4 regions of the Xenorhabdus santafensis genome follow, and region 1 is predicted to be linked to each of the others. Evidence: predicted binding sites of a transcription regulator. Region 1 holds the regulator's gene; each other region holds the start of a gene.
The links. Region 1 encodes Fur, which represses iron uptake genes when iron is present. Its sites were predicted from a motif close to ATAATAATGAGAACNACTATCAA; they were not measured.

Region 1 (4,744 bases):
AAAAATTTTATGACTCCATATCTTAGAAAATTGTCATCGGTAACGAAGGACGATCTCGATTATCACTGACAAGCAGAGGAAGATAAGGTGAAAAAACTAACGGAAAAACAGAAAGCCAAACGCAAACATATTCTTGATGCGGCTATATCCTGTTTCATCGAAAAAGGGTTCCATGCAACGTCGACCGCAGAAATTTGCAAGGCGGCTGGCATGAGCCCCGGGAATTTGTTTCACTATTACCCGACCAAAAATGCCATTATCGAAGCTATTGCAGAAGAAGATTATCAGGACTATGACCAAATTTTGTCTGATTGCACTGATGAAAACTCATTCATTGCTACAATAGAAAAAATCATGGCAGAGCTGCTCCGCTTTACTGATACACCCGGCTATGCCCGTCTCGGTATCGAAATTATTGCTGAAGCTGGCCGCAATCCCAACGTCTATAAGATTTTTATCGAAAACGATAGAAAAATCAGGGAACGCTTAGCCTCGTTAATTCGCCAAGGTATTGAAGCAGGGGAAATTAATCGGCAAATTAATGCGGAACAGGCCGCCTCTTGGATAATGACCACCATTGATGGAACTATCGGCAGAAAAGGGATGGAATCGGATTATGAATGGGCAGGAAATTTTGAATTTCTGACCAGCATGGTACGCAAGGCATTGGCACCGTAATTGCCGATTCCGATAATCTCTCCCATCAACCAGTAGCGACACGCGCCCAGCTAAGGTATTATTGCCCGCTATATTTTGGTACACGCCCTTTATCAATTGAATTTATGGCAAAAGAACAAACTGATCGCACCACACTGGATTTGTTCGCAGATGAACGCAGGCCAGGGCGACCTAAAACAAACCCGCTGTCCAGAGATGAACAGCTTAGGATCAATAAGCGCAACCAGTTGCGACGAGATAAAGTCAAGGGATTGCGTCGAGTGGAACTCAAGCTCAACGAAGACGCCGTTGATGCACTGAATCATCTGGCGAAACAGCGTAATATCAGCCGCAGCGAGCTGATTGAACAAATGCTGTTAGCCCAACTGGCAGAAGAAAACCACCTTGCCGATTAACGGCTTTTACTCAACAACAATGAAGCTACGCACCACACAAATCTGACAGATTTGTCATGGATGTTTGGTCAAAATAGCGCTTTTGGTTTTATAAAAACTGACATTTTTCCTGCTGATTTCAGCGCGATGTGTACAAATTAAATACACATAGAAAACAAGAGGTTAACCCATTTTATGGCAATAATAGGTATATTCTTCGGCAGCGATACCGGCAACACAGAGAACATCGCTAAAATGATCCAAGAAAAATTGGGCGGTGCTGATGTTGCTGAAGTTCACGATATTGCCAAAAGTAGCAAAGAAGATATAGAAGCCTTTGATATTTTGCTACTTGGCATCCCAACTTGGTATTACGGCGAAGCTCAGTGTGATTGGGATGATTTTTTCCCAACACTGGAAGAGATCAACTTTGAAGGAAAACTGGTTGCCCTGTTCGGCTGTGGTGATCAGGAAGACTATGCAGAGTATTTTTGTGATGCCATGGGCACTATTCGCGATATTATTGAGCCTAAAGGTGCTATTATTGTGGGTCACTGGTCGACAGAAGGATATCATTTTGAAGCCTCGAAAGGGATGGCTGATGACAACCACTTTATCGGTTTGGCCATTGATGAAGATCGTCAGCCAGAATTAACTGATGAGCGCGTTGACGTCTGGGTTCAACAAATCAAGACTGAAATGAGCCTATCAGAAATTCTGGGAGCATAAGTTCCCGCCGCAAGATATTTTCTTGCATAATGTGTCATGATAGCAGAACTGGCATGGTTTTCATTTTGGATATCCATGCCTATAATCAACAACGTGAAACAGAATCATGATTCCCTCACGATACCTCTAAGTATCACAAGTTCACTTAACTCAAGTTACAGGACTGAATCCGCATGACCGACAACAATAAAGCATTGAAAAATGCTGGACTTAAAGTAACTCTTCCGCGGTTGAAGATTCTGGAAGTGTTACAGGACCCAGAATGCCATCATGTCAGTGCGGAGGATCTCTACAAAAAACTGATTGATATCGGTGAAGAGATTGGCCTCGCCACTGTCTATCGCGTGTTGAATCAGTTCGATGATGCCGGCATTGTCACACGCCATAATTTTGAAGGCGGTAAATCGGTTTTTGAACTAACTCAACAACATCACCATGACCATCTGATTTGTCTCGATTGTGGTAAAGTCATTGAATTTAATGACGAATTTATTGAAGAACGTCAGAAAAACATCGCTGAACGTTATGGGATTAAGCTTTCAAACCATAGCCTCTATTTATATGGTCACTGCGCTGTTGGTGATTGCCGCAAAGATAATGCACTGCATGATGAGAATTAATAAGAAGCAAGCACAATAAAAACTGATTGAATTTAAAGAATTAATTGAAATTGTTAGTTTTTGCTGTTTGATTTAATTTGAATAAGCTACTGCCGATTAGCCCAAGCTAATCGGCAGGTTGCTTAAAGCGCAGGATGTTTACTTCATCTAACTGATTTGACTTCATCTATCCGGCTGAAACGCTTGCCATCGCTGCTGACAGAACGGATTTTCACCTGTCCGCTGACTGAAGGTCTTTGCCTATCATTGTAAATTTGCCATGTTTTACCATCATCCAGAGAATATTGAATAGCGATTCCCGGCAGTGCAATGTTGGCTTCAAATATTCCATCAATAATTCTGCCACCCGGCACCGGCAGACGATATGAAACCCCCGCCTTATCCAATTTTGCCAGTTCATTTTGCCCCATCAGGTTGGCAAAACGTTGCCAGTCGTGATGAAGTGCGCTGATATCAACATAACGCGTTATCCCTCCCTTATATTCCCTGCCCTGCTGATATGTAAGCTCCCAGCCCGCCCGATGCCATGCCCGCTCCGCCAGCGGCAGTAAGCGCGGATAAATCATATATTCCATCTGCTCATCTGTTCTTACTGTTTCGCTCCATGATTGCCCCGACATTCCATAAGCCCCCGGCCAGTGTTTATTACTGTCAGTATTGAAGCGATTACCATCGCGATCTACCGAGGTTTCCGCATTTTGTGGCATGTTGTTTGGCGCAAAACTGAAAACTTTCTCTTCGTCATTAAACCGAGTAGCCCAATAATAACCACGCTCTTTCGGGTTAACTTCATACGGCATATCGAGATAAACATAATCAGGGCTGGAAACAACAACCCGATAACCTTTATTCGCCCAATCATTTACCGAGCCATAACCTCCCCAATAGAGCGTGTCCCAGAAGTTGACCGCTACGTGCTTGGTGGCAAAATCTTTTGCTGATTTGGCGTGTTTCAACCCATCCTGCCATGCCTGCATCGTATCAATGCCATGCGATCTGACGATTTTGCTGACTTCAATGGCAAAATAACTGGCAAGCTCATCAACATCTTTGATGACACCTTGAGCAATCATCTTTTGACAAGCCTGAGATTTTGCCCAAGGTTTATCTTCAATTTTTTGGTCAATAATACCTTTATGAGGCACAATTGGCCCATCTTTATCCTGATATCCCGCCCCCAGACGGATGTTTTTTGCTTCATCGCCACCAAAATGCCAAGTATTCAATGGCAATCCGGCTTCTTTGTGCATGGAAAAAATTTCACCGATCACCTTGTCGATAAATCGCTTGGAAGAATCCATGCATGGATTAAGGTAGCTTCGGCGATCATAGAACTGCACAGACGTCGTATTTGAGGTGTCAGTCGGATCAAGCAAGCGGTATTCGTTAGCTTCCTGCTCCTTTCCCTGAGCCATCAATTTGTTATAACGCGCTTCCATCGATACCACTGCGGCACGGGCATGGGCAGGTATGTCAATCTCCGGAATAACTTCTATCTGCCGGGCTTTGGCATAGTTCAAAATATCAATATAATCCTGACGGCTAAAATAACCGCTGCCCATGTTATTGTTATCCGGCCCTGAACCCAATTGCGGCAGCAGGCACCAAGTTTCACTCAAATCATGGCAACGTTGACTGCCAACGTCAGTCAATTCCGGCAAATCAGGGATCTCCAGGCGCCAGCCTTCATCATCACTTAAATGGAAGTGAAATTTGTTCAGCTTATAGTTGGACATTTGATCAAGCAGGCGCAAGACCGCTTCTTTACTGTGGAAATTACGGCCAACATCTAAAAATACGCCACGATATTCAAATCTTGGTGCGTCTTTTGCCATTAATGTCGCGATTTTTGGGGTGCCATTAGCAGGGAGTAAAGAAAGCAAAGATTGCAGGCCATAGAAGACACCGGACTGATCAAACGCAATGATTTGCGCTCCCTTGGTTGTGATTTCCAGCGAATATGCACCTTTCACCCGCCAATGATTATTAAATTTGTTTGCATTGATTTGGGTTGCAATTTGATAGCCATTATCAGCCAGTGCAATATTGTAGGATTTGAAACGCTCTCTGATAACTTTAATGGATGGGTCGTCCAGCCCTCCCAGCTCCAATTTAACACCACGGGATAAATCAACATCTTGGGAATGGATGGTTAATTCTTGCGGCGTAGGAATAATCTGCCCACGTAATTTATCCTCGCTAATTTTTGCCATCTGGATATTTTTCTTGAAGCGATTTTCAGGTGTCATCAGAACATTGTGATCATCAATGGTACGTTTCCACTGCTCGCCTTCCAGATCAGACAAAAATTCACTGATATTTTCCGTATCAGTATTTTTCAGT
Region 2 (4,744 bases), on a different contig from region 1:
AACACGGCTAACCAGATTTCCGGCATATAAACATCATGCCAGCCATCCCCCATTAACCCAGCTTGGGTAACAAACCACACCACTGAGGTTATCAGAGCCAATACCGTGCTGATCAAAATTCCAGTTTTTAGCCGTTCTCTCATCAAAGTCGCAAAAGGGCCTGAAACTAGCATGACACTAAATAAGCTGAGGCCAAACATCAGCATAGCAACAATAAAATGAGAAAAACGGCAAAATACGTATAACGCCTCTAGAGAGATCATTATTTTACAATAAAGCTATAAACACCTTTTGTTTTATGACCATCGACTGAGAGCACACTCCAATCGACGCTATATTCACCCGCAGTAAGTTTACCTTCAACTGGCAGAATTAATTTGGTTTTGGTTTCCGGATCCAGTTCCAATTTACCTGTTTTAACCACTGCTTTTTCTGGGCCAATCAATTTTACCTTGCTGAATCCCAGCTCAATGCGCTCTGAAAAGCTCAGAGTTATAGCTTGTGGAGCAGCTTCAACCGTCGTGTTTTCCGCCGGAGTTTGATCTTTCAAATGAGCATGAGCCAGAGCTTGCTGACAAGACATGCCGACAAACAAAACCACCAAAGCGGACAATTTGGCCCAAGATGAACGGATGTTGAGAATAGACATAATAGATAACCCTTTAATATGTAGATGTATTTCTTACACTTAAGCAGGGATTCTATATCAAAAAATCAGTTTAATCTGCGTTCATTGATGGACAATGTCTTGACCTGTGAAGCACTACGCAAAAATGAGGGGGAAAATGAAAAGAACCGTAATTCTTGCTTCAACAATGAGCGAAAAAACAAGAATTACGCTGAGAAACCGTTCAAATTAGCTTAATTTTTTATCATTGTCCGGCATATGTAGGTGCTGTAGATAAATTTTTCAAATCTTTATCAAGCAAGAAGAGAGCCTTACCGCTTTCGCCCACCATATCCAGTTTATCCAGAATGGATTTAAACAATTTTTCTTCTTCGTGCTGCTCAGCAACATACCATTGCAAGAAATTAAACGTAGAGTAATCCTGCGTCATCATTGCAACATGAGCCAGCTTATTGATCTCTTCTGTGATCAATTTTTCATGTTCATAAGTTTGATTGAACACATCAGCAATAGAATTGAATTCAACAGGAGGAGCTTGAATTGCACCCAGTATAGGCATTGAGCCAGTGTCACCCAAATAATCAAATAAGCGATGCATGTGCTGCATTTCTTCTTGAGAATGCGCTTTTAAAAAAGCTGCTGCACCTTCATACCCTTTGTCACTGCACCATGCACTCATTTGCAGATATAAATTCGCAGAGTAGAATTCCAGATTCAATTGCTCATTTAATTTTTTAATCATTTCTTGTTTTAACATTAGCCGTTCCTCCCGATAATTCATTAAGGTTTTAGATATTATGCCAATTAAAAACCCATAAGACAAAAATAAAATTAAATAAAATAATTTATTTAAAATCAATATATTAAGACCATATCAAATAAGAATAAATATCATTAAATATAACGAAATAAGAATCAATTTTATTTAATTAAGTTTCTACTTAAAAAATAAATTCTTTAATAAAAATGAGAATGGATATTATTTATTTTCATCATTTCTTTTAAAACGCTTTAAACTACTTGCTAAAAAAAAGATAGTTGATTAGTTTTCACTGTCAAGAGATCAGTTTGCAAAGAGAATTACCATGGGATATAACTTAGCCGAATTACCTAAAGATGAAATGGATAAAATCAATGTTGATTTAGCAGCGTCCGGCGTTGCTTTTAAAGAACGCTATAACATGCCAGTTATTCCCGATGCTGTTGAGAAATCGCAATTACCGCATCTGAGAGAGTACTTCCAGCAGCGCTTGCATTACTACCGTCAACAATCGAGGTTAATGTCACGTTTGCCTTATGAGCCAAGAAGTCGCTAAGAAGTATGCAAATAGAAGATTACGACGGGTTTAAAATGGCATGAAATGAAAAATAACCACCGCAAATTGGGTGGTTATCTCAACTATTTACCAATAAATTTATCCGTTGCCTTAATTAACTGATGCAAAATGCCAGCTTCGTCAGATGAATGGCCTGCACCTTCAACAATGTGCAATTCAGCTTCCGGCAATGCTTTTGCAAGTTCCCATGCATTTTGTACCTGACACGCCATATCATAGCGCCCATGTATAATTATGGTGGGGATATGGCGGATGACCTCAATATTGTCCAACAATTGTTGGTTTTCATCCATGAAACCGTTATTAATAAAATAATGATTTTCAATGCGTGCAAATGCCAAAGCAAACATATCTTCTGTAAATGAGTCGGCATGTTCAGAAGGCAGCAACGTTACCGTTTCGCCTTCCCAGAGGCTCCATAAACGCGCCGCTTCCAACTGTACCTGCATATCATCACTTGTCAGCTTCTTATGGTAAGACGCTATCACATCTGTGCGTTCTTCTTCGGTTAAGATGGATAGTGTACGCTCCCATTTTTCAGGGAAAAAACGGGATGCCCCTTCCTGAAAATACCAATGCAACTCTTGTGGACGGAATAGAAAAATGCCCCTCAGCACTAATTCTGAAACACGTTCTGGATGTTTTTCAGCATAAGCCAAGGACAGCGTAGAGCCCCACGAACCACCAAAAACCAGCCACTTCTCAACCCCCATCAAGTTCCGCAACCGTTCAATGTCATCGACTAAATGCCAGGTTGTGTTGTTATCCAGACTGGCGTGAGGCTTAGAACGGCCACAGCCCCGCTGATCAAACAACATAATGTGATAATGTTCAGGATCGAATAATTGCCGATGATAACTTGAAATACCGCCACCGGGGCCTCCGTGGAGAAATACTGCGGGCTTGCCTTTCGGATTACCACACAATTCCCAATAAATCTGGTGTCCATCTCCTGTATCTAAATACCCTGTTCGATACGCGCCATAAGCGGGATATAGTTTCCGTAGTTCCGTCATAAAGCCCTCTCACTGTTTAAACAAGACGGGATACATTCCAGTATCCCGCTCATATTTAAAAATAGTATGACAAGCTATTTACTTCACTTCACTATAACTAATTGTTTCTTTTTTACAATCGACCTTAACACTATAACTTTTGTCTTTTTTGGAACCCCGGACGATAAGTGGGATCTGCAATGCGTTTTCATCACCAGTAATATCGTTGACATTTACCCATGCAATTGGTTTTGAGGTACCTAATTGCTTTCTGTCAGTATTCCAATGAGTTATGCGATTTTGTAAAAAGTCTTGCTTAACCTGTGCGGCAACTTGCTCTTTAGTCAAATTTCCACAAGAAACAAACTTTGCCACTCTTTCATTTTCGGCGGCTGCCGCAGTAAATGAGACAGAAAACAGAATCCCTGCGCCTACCAAACCAATTCGATGAATAAATTGAGCCACCTTCATACAGTTACCTCCTATTACCATCCAAACTCTATGGATTAAAAGTTGAGACAAATTAACATGTCATAGAAAGTAATTATGTGATTTTTGTTAAAAATACGTTGCGTTTATTATTCATCATCTTCAAATAAAACATGAATGTGCTCATTATCCTTATGTTTTTCGCGCAACTCCTGAGCAACGATGGCAATGGCCTCTCCACTTCCCATTCCTTCAGAAATAAGTTGATGGATTCTCTCTACAGCAACTTGCTGCTCTTTATGGGATAATGCTGGCATACCTGAAAACATGGCGATAACCTCAAACATAGCAATTTAATAGCAGACGGAGATTATAGCCTTTTTTACCTAAAGTCAGGAGCGAGATTCTCTGCTAATCTCCCTAGGTTAATACACGACTTCTCATTACGTGCTAATGACCTATAAAAATATTGACTAAGGTTGCCAAACGCTGACACTAATTCCATCATGAATACTGCATTACAAAAAAAACAACTACCATATTCTCCTGACCTTGCGATTAATTATTTCGCCCCATTATCCGCTTCTCCTTGGGCGATGCTGCTACACTCAGGAACAGCCGAACACCCGCACAATCGATTTGATATTTTTGTCGCTGAACCGATAGCAACACTGGTTACCCGAGGAGAAACAACTGAAATCCATTCGGGGGATGAAACTGCTGTTTCTCAAGAAGACCCTTTTCTTTTGTTAAAAGACTATCTAAGTGCCTGTGATATCTCCCCAGCATTTGATCCTGATTTGCCTTTTCAAGGAGGGGCTCTGGGAATATGGGGGTACGACCTTGGCCGCCGCGTTGAAAAATTACCGACCCTTGCAGTAAATGAGCTGGATTTTCCTGATATGGCCATCGGCGTCTACGATTGGGGCGTGATTGTTGATCACCAGCAACAAAAAGCGACTTTGCTGAGCTATCAAAATATCGATGAAAGGCTGGCGTGGCTGGAATCATTGCCGCAAAATAAAGCGTCCCATTTCTCCCTGACCAATCAGTGGAAATCAAATATGACTGAGCATCAATATCACGAAAAAATTGCTCAAATTCATCGCTATCTACAAAGCGGGGACTGCTACCAAATCAATTTATCACAACGTTTTCAGGCCAATTATCAAGGCGATGAATGGCAAGCCTTCATCCAACTCAATGAAAGCAATCGGGCGCCCTTTTCTGCTTTTATTCGCTTACCTGAGCATTGTGTTATCAGTGTTTCACCTGAACGCTTTATTTTGCTGGAAGATAAGCAAATCCAGACTCGTCCGATTAAGGGGACATTGCCGCGCCGACAAGATCCTTTA
Region 3 (4,744 bases), on a different contig from region 1:
TATAAAAGAAACAAAGATAATCCCTACACCTACAGGAATGCCTCGGGTGATGCTGCTACCTTCGTTAATCGGAGTTCCAAGCCATTGAGGGGCAAAAGCAATAAGGAAAATAAAACCAACATAAAGCACTAACATAATGATGGATAGCAGCCATGCAAAATGCCCTCGTTTCTTGATCAATTCCTTAAAGCGGGGATTATTTTCAATCTCTTGATAAATGTCGGCATTCATCAGGGTATCTCCTTGTTGATTTTAAACGACACACCTTGGGTCACATCATTAAGTGCTGGACAAGGGATAGCCGTCACCGAGAGAATCCATGACTATTGGCCATATCCCCTACACAGTTCTGTATTTTTGGTGATACGTTATTCAAGCCGCCTTGCGGCGGCCTATATGTTTTACGAAATGGTTTACGACATTTTTATGGATTGTTTTTCTTCCAGCAGTTTTTCAACAACTCCCGGATCGGCCAGAGTAGAGGTATCTCCTAAGTTACTGGTATCCCCAGAAGCAATTTTGCGCAAAATGCGTCGCATAATTTTCCCGGAACGAGTTTTGGGCAGAGAATCTGTCCAATGGAGGATATCAGGCGTTGCTATCGGCCCGATTTCTTTGCGAACCCAATTTCTGACTTCGGTATATAGATCCGGGGTAGGTTCTTCGCCATGAACCAGCGTGACGTAGGCGTAAACGGCTTGCCCCTTGATATGATGGGGAATACCAACGACAGCTGCTTCCGCAATTTTAGGATGAGCAACTAGGGCTGACTCAATTTCTGCTGTTCCCAGACGATGGCCTGAAATATTCAGGACGTCATCAACCCGACCGGTGATCCAGTAATAACCATCTTCATCACGTCGGGCACCATCACCACTAAAATACATTCCTTTAAAAGTTGAAAAGTAGGTCTGTTCGAAACGTTCATGATCGCCGTATAACGTGCGGGCTTGTGCGGGCCAGGAATCGGTGATGACAAGGTTGCCTTCATGCTCCCCTTCTAAGATCTCACCAGAATTATCCACTAATGCTGGCCTAATGCCGAAGAATGGCAAAGTTGCGGATCCGGCTTTGAGGTCGGTTGCACCTGGTAATGGTGTAATCATGAACCCGCCGGTTTCAGTTTGCCACCAAGTATCAACAATCGGGCATTTACTGTTACCTATTTTTTTGTAATACCATTCCCATGCTTCTGGGTTGATGGGTTCACCGACAGAGCCCATGATACGCAAGGAGGTTCGTTGTGTGCCTTCTATGGCCTTGTCGCCTTCAGCCATGAGTGCTCTGATGGCCGTTGGCGCCGTATAAAGAATATTGACCTGATGTTTATCGATAATTTGGCAAAGCCTATTTACGTCAGGATAGTTGGGGACACCTTCAAACATCAGCGTTGTTGCACCACAAGAAAGTGGCCCGTATAACAGGTAGCTATGCCCGGTTACCCAACCGACATCAGCCGTGCACCAATAAATCTCCCCAGGATGATAATCAAACGTGTATTTGAACGTTAAAGATGCATAGACCAGATAACCGCCGGTTGTATGCAGGACTCCTTTGGGTTTTCCCGTTGAGCCTGAAGTATAAAGAATGAACAACGGATCTTCAGCATTCATCTCTTCAACGGGGAAATCAGAACTGACATTTTCAGTCAGTTCATGCCACCATAAATCACGCCCGTCATGCCAATTGGGAGTATTACCTGTACGTTTGAAGACAACCACATTAGAAACGCAGGTGGCGGCGGAATTATTTAATGCCTCATCGACATTTTTTTTCAGTGGAATGGTACGGCCTGCGCGTAAGCCTTCATCTGCGGTAATAATAAGTTTGGCATTAGAGTCGATAACCCGGCCAGCAATGGCATCTGGTGAGAAGCCACCAAAAATCACGGAGTGAATAGCTCCGATGCGGGCACAAGCCAACATGGCAACTGCGGTTTCTGGCACCATGGGCATATAGATAGCGACGACATCACCTTTTTTGATCCCCAAATTTTTTAAGACATTGGCGAACTGGCAGACGTCACGGTGCAACTCACGATACGTAACATGGCGGGATTCTGTTGGATTATCCCCTTCCCAGATAATGGCTGTTTGATTGCCACGCTCTTCTAAATGACGATCAAGGCAATTGGCACTTAGATTCAGAGTACCATCTTCAAACCAGCGGATGTTGATGTGCCCGGGATCGAAAGACGTATTTTTGACTCTGGTATAGGGTTTGATCCAATCTACAACCTTACCTTTTTCACCCCAGAAACCGTCAGGATCTTGTAGTGACCATTGGTAATCTTGTAGATATTGTTGTTTGCTTATCAGGGCAGTATCTGCGATATCAGCAGGAATCAGATGCTTGATTATTTGTGTCATATTTTTATCTCCTTGCAATTGTTAATACTATGTCAAAACAAGGTTAACTAAAGTGCAAGTGGAATTTTTGTTTCTTTTTTGCGCGGAAGATCACGCAATAAAGAGAATGAATTTCATGGCATGATCATTTAATGCGGTGTGTTTTTGTGAAATAAAATAACAACAAAAAACTAAATGTTGGATTATAAAACTCAATCAGCTGTTTTTGTTTGGATTTTATATCTGATTTAGTAAGAGTTTAAGATGCATAAGGGAATCCATAGTAATGCTATGGGAATTGATAATTATTTTCATTATCATTCAGTTCACTATAATAAATGGACTGCTCACACGAGGTGAGATTGATACATTTTAAACAATTGGAGATATGACATGAGCTATTCACTGCCTTCTCTGCCTTATGCGTACGATGCCCTAGAGCCTCATTTCGATAAGCAAACGATGGAAATACATCACACCAAACACCATCAAACCTATGTCACTAATACGAATACGGCTCTGGAAGCTTTTCCTGAATTAAATAAACTGGATATTGATTCCCTAATTAAGCAGCTTGATAAACTTCCGGCAGATAAGCGTAATTTTGTTCGCAATAATGCTGGTGGGCATTCAAACCACAGCCTGTTCTGGAAAGGGTTAAAACTGGGAACAGAATTAAAGGGCGATTTGAAAGCCGCTATTGAGCGTGATTTTGGAAGTATTGATAGCTTTAAAGAGAAATTTGAACAGGCGGCTGCAACCCGTTTTGGTTCTGGTTGGGCATGGCTGGTACTGAAAGATGATGGGAAGCTTGCTGTTGTATCAACTGCGAATCAGGATAGCCCATTAATGGGTGAGGAAATTGCGGGTGCTTCCGGTTATCCAATTGTTGGCTTGGATGTATGGGAGCATGCTTATTACCTGAAGTACCAAAACCGCCGTCCTGACTACATCAAGGCATTCTGGCATGTTGTAAATTGGGATGAAGCAACAAAGCGTTATGAAGAAAAAATTAAATAATTAATTTAACAGCTTGTTACTGAAATGCTGGTCATTATCGTGATCGGCATTTTTATTTCTCATTATTTTCTTTATTATTTAGCATCTCTTATCTTTCAAAATAAAAGGTGCAATACAATATAATGAAGAAAAATATAATCATGATAGCAACAACCCTTATAGTATCCTCTCTGATGTTCGGATGTGCCCAGATAAATACGAGTGCTGAACGTAATGCCAGAAATTTTATTTATGCTTCTTATGACGATTTTGATCCTAATTTCTATACGCATAAATACAATAGCACCCAACGTCTCATCCCTTTTTTCGAGCAATTCTGGCAACTGGGCAAAAAAGACAGGGTCTCTGGAATGACGCAGGAAGATGCACAACAACGCGTGCGTTACTTAACCAGTGATGAATTTCTGAATACTATTCCGAAACGATCAACGTTTGCGGGTAAAGTTTACAATGAGAGTGTTACGCCAAAATGGACCAAGGCTATGTCTGAAGCCATATCTGCCTCTTATATGGATGGTTATGAAGGTCGGGAGTAACATTTCCTGCACAGAGAGAAAATGCTCCCTCTGTAACATAAAATAAAAGCGAAACTTGCTGCCTCTATCCTGTCAGAGTAATATTTGTACTCGTCTATTGAGAGGGGAACAGTGATGTATTACCTACAGGCATATAGAGGCAAAATAACTTCTTCTGAAAAATGGGGCGCCAGCGCCATTAATAAATTGTTGGTTAATGGCCTCTTACAGTTGACCTCTCTTGGCCTGGAAGGTGATGAACAGGCAGAGAGCCGTTTTCATGGCGGCCCTGATCGTGCACTTTGCCATTATCCTATGGAACATTATCATTTTTGGAAAAGGCAATTTCCTGAATCAACGGAATTATTATCCCCTCCACTTTTTGGTGAAAACATATCAACTGAAGGAATGACAGAAGAGAATGTTTATATCGGGGATATATACCAGTGGAGTGAAGCCTTGATTCAGGTCACTCAACCACGTTCTCCATGTTATAAACTCAACTTTGTGACAAACGTCCGTGATTTTGCTGCAATTATGCAAAACAGTGGGCGTTGTGGCTGGTTATACCGAGTTATCTCACCAGGTTTGGTCAACGCTGGTGAACCGCTAAAGTTATTAAGTCGCAATAGTGACGTTTCTGTCAAGGAAGCTATTTCCATTGCTTTTCATAGCCCATTTGATGAAGAGCAATATCGTCGCTTAATGGGAGCCGCAGGTTTATCTGCCAGTTGGAATCTAACGATGCAAAAGCGTATATCGGGTGGAAGAATTGAGGACTTCAATCGCCGTTTATTTGGGAAATAATTTAGCTCACAAATGATATACCTTTTACCTTTCAAGTTACTGCATAGTTAACTC
Region 4 (4,744 bases), on a different contig from region 1:
GACGCGGGCACGTTGCCCCCAAATCGTGGTGTAATTTGTATCCAGCAAATTTTCGATACTGAAGTTGATTTTTCCAACTGGCAAATAGTAAGTGCCGAGAAAATCAACGGTATTGTATCCATCTATCTTTTTACCGCTGTCATCAGAGACATTAAATGCTTGTTGTGATTGCAAACGGAATTCCCAATCATCCGGAGCCCAATCAACATAAGCGGTCATTTTTGATGGGCTGGCATCGGTGATCGACAACTTTTCCCATCTCCCACTTTTTTGCGTTTCCGATTTGAGAATATTGAACGTGGTTCCGACTTTCCAGTCACTATTGTCAAAGAAATAATCTACGGCACCTTCCACACCATAAATACGCCGCTTATTGGGGTTCACAATGATAGTCATATCTGTTTTATTGACACCGATTGTGATATCCGACAGAGAATAATAAGTCGCGATTTGTGTATGCAGATTATCTCCGTTATAACGCCATCCCAATTCATATGAATTGACTTTAATGCCCCTTAATTTGGAATCATTGACATTGACGCTGTTTCTTAACGGATAGTGCCCGTTCACTGGTTTACCGTAATCACCCGAACCGTAGTATTTGCCTAAGTCAGGCAGTTCAAACCCTTGAGAAAAGTTAAACCATACTTGTTGGTTTTTAGCTAGGTTAGCGAGTATTCCCGCATTGAACAGGTAGTTATTGTAGCTCGTTGTGCCGCCGGGGATGGTATCTGCGGATTTTGCCTCTTTCTCCGCAATCGCCTGCTGCTGTTTATACGCGATAAAATCATCGATTTTGTTCTGCGTATATTGATAGCGAATGCCGCCGTTGATGGTAAATATTGAATTGATATCGTAGCTCGTTTGTAAAAAAGGAGCCAAGTTGGTAATCGTGAACCCCGGATATCGGCCAACATTATAGTTATTTTTTAATTTCATCCCGCCGGATTTTCGTGCGGTATCTAAATTAAAGAATTGCTGATTTGCACTGAATTTTTCATGCTCAGCATCAAATCCGTATGTTAATGACAAATTTTCAATAGGTTGGCTATTGAGTGTGAATTTTCCACCGTAAAATTGGGTTTTTTGCTCTGATGAACTGATACTGTTGACTTTACCCTTTGTAAGGGTTGGAAATGGATAAAAAGCAAAAGACTCATCACGATAAAAAGTCTGGGCAACTAAATCCTGCCCTAAAAAATCGGTATTGGAATATTGCAGGCTTACCAAATGGCGTTCAGTACCGGGAATGCGATCTGAATCTAATCCACTGGCATTATAAGCCGCCGCTTTGCCGGTGACAGCGGCAAAATCTTGACCGAGATAGATGCCATGCTTGCCGTCAGCCTTACTCCGGTAATATTGCGTTATTAACTGTAATTGCTGGTGTTCATCAATGGTAAGTTGCCCGGTTCCCATGACATCAAGCCGATCGGAATATTGCAGGCCTGTTTGAGTATTATCGATTAAAACTTCATTCTTTTTGCCATCAAACCAGCCACCGTAACGTTGGTAAGAGGCGGAAAGGCGACCATGTATATGATCAGTACCGCCACTAATGGCTGCGGCTACTTTTTCATCATGATCTTGGCGGCTTATCAAGCCACTTTTGCCGCCCAATTGCAGATCAACTTGTTTTTCCTGCTGCCCTTTTTTCGTGACAATATTAATTAATCCCCCCGTACTGCCACCGCCATAAAGCGACGTCGCGCCAGATATGACTTCAATATGGTCAATATTGAATGGGTCGATAGAATCTAATTGCCGGCTATCGGAACGGGAAGAATTTAAACGCACGCCATCAATCATGACAGCAATTGATCGGCCACGAATATTCATTCCATGATTAGTTCGGCCTTGGCTGCTGACATCCATGCCCGGAATTAATTGGGCCAGAATATCTTTGAATTCTTTGCCCCCATCCATTTGCTGCTCAATATCACTCTTCTCAATTACCCAAGTTGTTTGCGCCATTTGGGGAATGCTGCGGTGAGTACGGCTGGAAGAAACAACAATGCGATCTTCTTTATCACTTTCTTTTTTTAATTCTGTTGCTGAAACAGATGGGGCCAAAATAACAGACAAACAGGGCGAAATAATCCAAAAAGAACTGCGCTTTATCATTGATTGCCTTCGTATTGAATAAATGAATTAATTTCAGAATCATTATCAATGTTGCAATGATTTCATTCTGAAAACAAAGAATTAAATGCTATTAATAATAATTATTAAGATGATATTCATTTGTTTTGTTGTGTAAAGCATTTTGTGTATTATGTCTACAATTCAACGCAGTAATCGTAACCTTTATCCAGAGGTAATTAGGTTTGATTGAAAGTATTTCATCCCCAACTTCTAATTTTGTTTTGCAACGAGTTAGTTTTGCTGTTTCAGGCCGACGGCTACTCAGTGATCTCTCATTGGCATTCACTTCAGGTCTGGTTACGGGGTTAATTGGTCATAATGGCTCAGGCAAATCGACATTATTGAAAATGCTGGGGCGCCATCAGCCGCCAAGTGAAGGCACAATACAACTGGCAGAACAGCCGATAGCACAGTGGAACAATAAAGCGTTTGCACGTGAAGTTGCTTATTTGCCACAGCAATTGCCGCCAGCAGAAGGGATGACTGTGCGTGAATTGGTTGCTGTCGGTCGGTATCCTTGGCATGGGGCTTTGGGGCGGTTTAGCTCTGAGGATCGTCGTCATGTCGAAGAGGCAATAGCGCTGGTGGACTTGAGCTCCTTGGCTAATCGGCTGGTTGATAGTTTGTCGGGCGGGGAACGCCAACGTGCATGGCTTGCAATGACCGTCGCCCAGAACAGCCGCTGCCTGTTGCTCGATGAACCTACTTCAGCACTGGATATAGCACATCAAGTTGAAGTGCTGGCCCTGATCCAACGCTTGAGCCGTGAAAAGGGGTTGACGGTGATTGCAGTCCTGCATGATATCAATATGGCTGCGCGCTATTGTGATCATTTGGTGGCTTTACGGGGCGGAGAACTGATAGCTCAGGGAACCCCCCAAGAAATAATGCAAGAGCATGTATTAGAAAAAATATATGGAATAGAGATGGGGATTTTGCCTCATCCTGCTGGTGGAGCTCCGGTAAGTTTTGTCTACTGATGAATAAATTTAACCCTAATTTTGGCCGCCGTCGTTTACTTACAACGCTGGCCCTTTCTCCGTTATGGATGCCATCGCTGGCCCGTTCGGTGACTTCCCCGTATGTTACCCATCCTGATAGCCAACGCATTGCTGTATTGGAATGGCTGCCAGTAGAGCTACTGACTGCTCTGGGAATTATGCCGTTGGCTGTGGCTGATATTCGTAATTATAACTTGTGGGTACGGGAGCCTGAATTATCGCCCCAAGTAATCGATTTGGGGACGCGCACTGAGCCTAATATGGAATTGTTGCAGCAATTATCACCTTCCCTGATCCTTTACTCACAAAATTATGGCCCTGCAGTGGCGAAAATGACGACAATTGCGCCAATAATGGGGTTCAGTTTCACAAGCAAAACCCGAACTCCATTAGCTGAAGCATGGCATTCATTGCAACAGCTTGCTGAGCGACTCGAGCTTCATCACCAATATGCCCAACATGTGCAACACTATCATAGGCAGATGGAACAATGCCGGCAGCGGCTGCACATTTGGCATGATGTACCTATTTTATTATTTACTTTGTTGGATAAAGACCATGCGATGGTTTTTGGCGACGGTAGCCTGTTCAAGGATGTCCTCGATAATCTGGGCTTGCAAAATGCCTGGAAAGGAAAAACAAATGCTTGGGGAAGTCAGGTGGTGAATATCGAGCAACTAGCCGCTATTCAAGATGCCAAGGCTATCTTTTTCAGTCATGGAAATGACGCACTGTTCACTCGTGTACAGCAAACTCCATTATGGAGAGCACTGCCGTTTGTAAAACGTTACCCGATCAGCATTCAACCTGCCGTGTGGTTTTATGGTGCTACGCTGTCAGCCATGCGCTTTAGTGAATTATTGACGTCAGCGTTGGAGAAGCGGGCATGAAGTGTTTGTGGACGGTACTTTTACTATTGTTGTTTCCATCACTGATGTTGACATTCTATAACCTGCAACATCAATTGCCTGTTTTCCAGTGGTGGCAATCTTTATATTCTCCCGACGCGGATAATATCCGTCAGGTTGTGATGCATTACAGCACATTACCCCGTCTGGTCATTTCCCTGTTAGTTGGGGCAGGGCTGGGATTGGCGGGATTATTATTTCAGCAGGTATTGCGCAATCCTCTGGCCGAGCCTGCAACCCTCGGCGTTTCTGCCGGAGCCCAATGTGGTGTGACACTGGCATTACTACTGGCAGTACCACCAGATAGCCTGTTAATGCAACTGGCCGCTTTGGCAGGTTCGGTGGTAGTTGCATTGGTAGTATTCGGGTTGTCGTGGGGACGGCGCTTATCACCGATAACGCTGATTCTTGCCGGCTTAGTGATGGGGCTATATTGCGGTGCCGTCAATTCTCTGTTGGCACTGTTTAACTATGAAAAATTACAAGGCATGTTTGTCTGGGCGAGTGGTTCATTGGCCCAGCACGATTGGCAAATTGTACAGTGGTTGATTCCGACATTGTCAATTTCACTGGTGCTGACTTTATTGCTACTAAGACCATTAACGCTGCTTGGATTGGATGACGGAGTGGCGAAAAATCTTGGATTGGGCCTGAACAGTGCCCGGTTGGCTGCATTGTCACTGGCTGTTG

Region 2: ftnA (non-heme ferritin) is a predicted target of Fur. The motif match lies at 1,589-1,611, and genes of this name have one in related genera.
Region 3: sodA (superoxide dismutase [Mn]) is a predicted target of Fur. The motif match lies at 2,647-2,669, and genes of this name have one in related genera.
Region 4: FE392_RS13555 (TonB-dependent siderophore receptor) is a predicted target of Fur. The motif match lies at 2,210-2,232, and genes of this name have one in related genera.

What each region holds. Positions count from the first base shown of each region.
Region 1 covers NZ_VCDN01000078.1:12,592-17,335, reverse strand. The annotation lists gene FE392_RS16745 (efflux RND transporter permease subunit) at 1-69, shown strand, start outside; gene FE392_RS16740 (TetR/AcrR family transcriptional regulator) at 88-678, shown strand; gene ybfE (LexA regulated protein) at 783-1,073, shown strand; gene fldA (flavodoxin FldA) at 1,248-1,781, shown strand; gene fur (ferric iron uptake transcriptional regulator) at 1,955-2,401, shown strand; gene FE392_RS16720 (beta-N-acetylhexosaminidase) at 2,545-4,744, opposite strand, start outside.
Region 2 covers NZ_VCDN01000046.1:57,523-62,266, reverse strand. The annotation lists gene copD (copper homeostasis membrane protein CopD) at 1-263, opposite strand, end outside; gene copC (copper homeostasis periplasmic binding protein CopC) at 263-649, opposite strand; gene ftnA (non-heme ferritin) at 873-1,385, opposite strand; gene FE392_RS12480 (DNA polymerase III subunit theta) at 1,714-1,944, shown strand; gene pip (prolyl aminopeptidase) at 2,028-2,981, opposite strand; gene yebF (protein YebF) at 3,060-3,431, opposite strand; gene FE392_RS12465 (YoaH family protein) at 3,539-3,718, opposite strand; gene pabB (aminodeoxychorismate synthase component 1) at 3,896-4,744, shown strand, end outside.
Region 3 covers NZ_VCDN01000027.1:1,969-6,712, forward strand. The annotation lists gene FE392_RS08160 (DUF485 domain-containing protein) at 1-231, opposite strand, end outside; gene acs (acetate--CoA ligase) at 414-2,369, opposite strand; gene sodA (superoxide dismutase [Mn]) at 2,742-3,368, shown strand; gene FE392_RS08175 (Exc2 family lipoprotein) at 3,491-3,904, shown strand; gene yiiM (6-hydroxyaminopurine reductase) at 4,019-4,690, shown strand.
Region 4 covers NZ_VCDN01000050.1:14,434-19,177, reverse strand. The annotation lists gene FE392_RS13555 (TonB-dependent siderophore receptor) at 1-2,124, opposite strand, end outside; gene fhuC (Fe3+-hydroxamate ABC transporter ATP-binding protein FhuC) at 2,328-3,125, shown strand; gene fhuD (Fe(3+)-hydroxamate ABC transporter substrate-binding protein FhuD) at 3,125-4,036, shown strand; gene fhuB (Fe(3+)-hydroxamate ABC transporter permease FhuB) at 4,033-4,744, shown strand, end outside.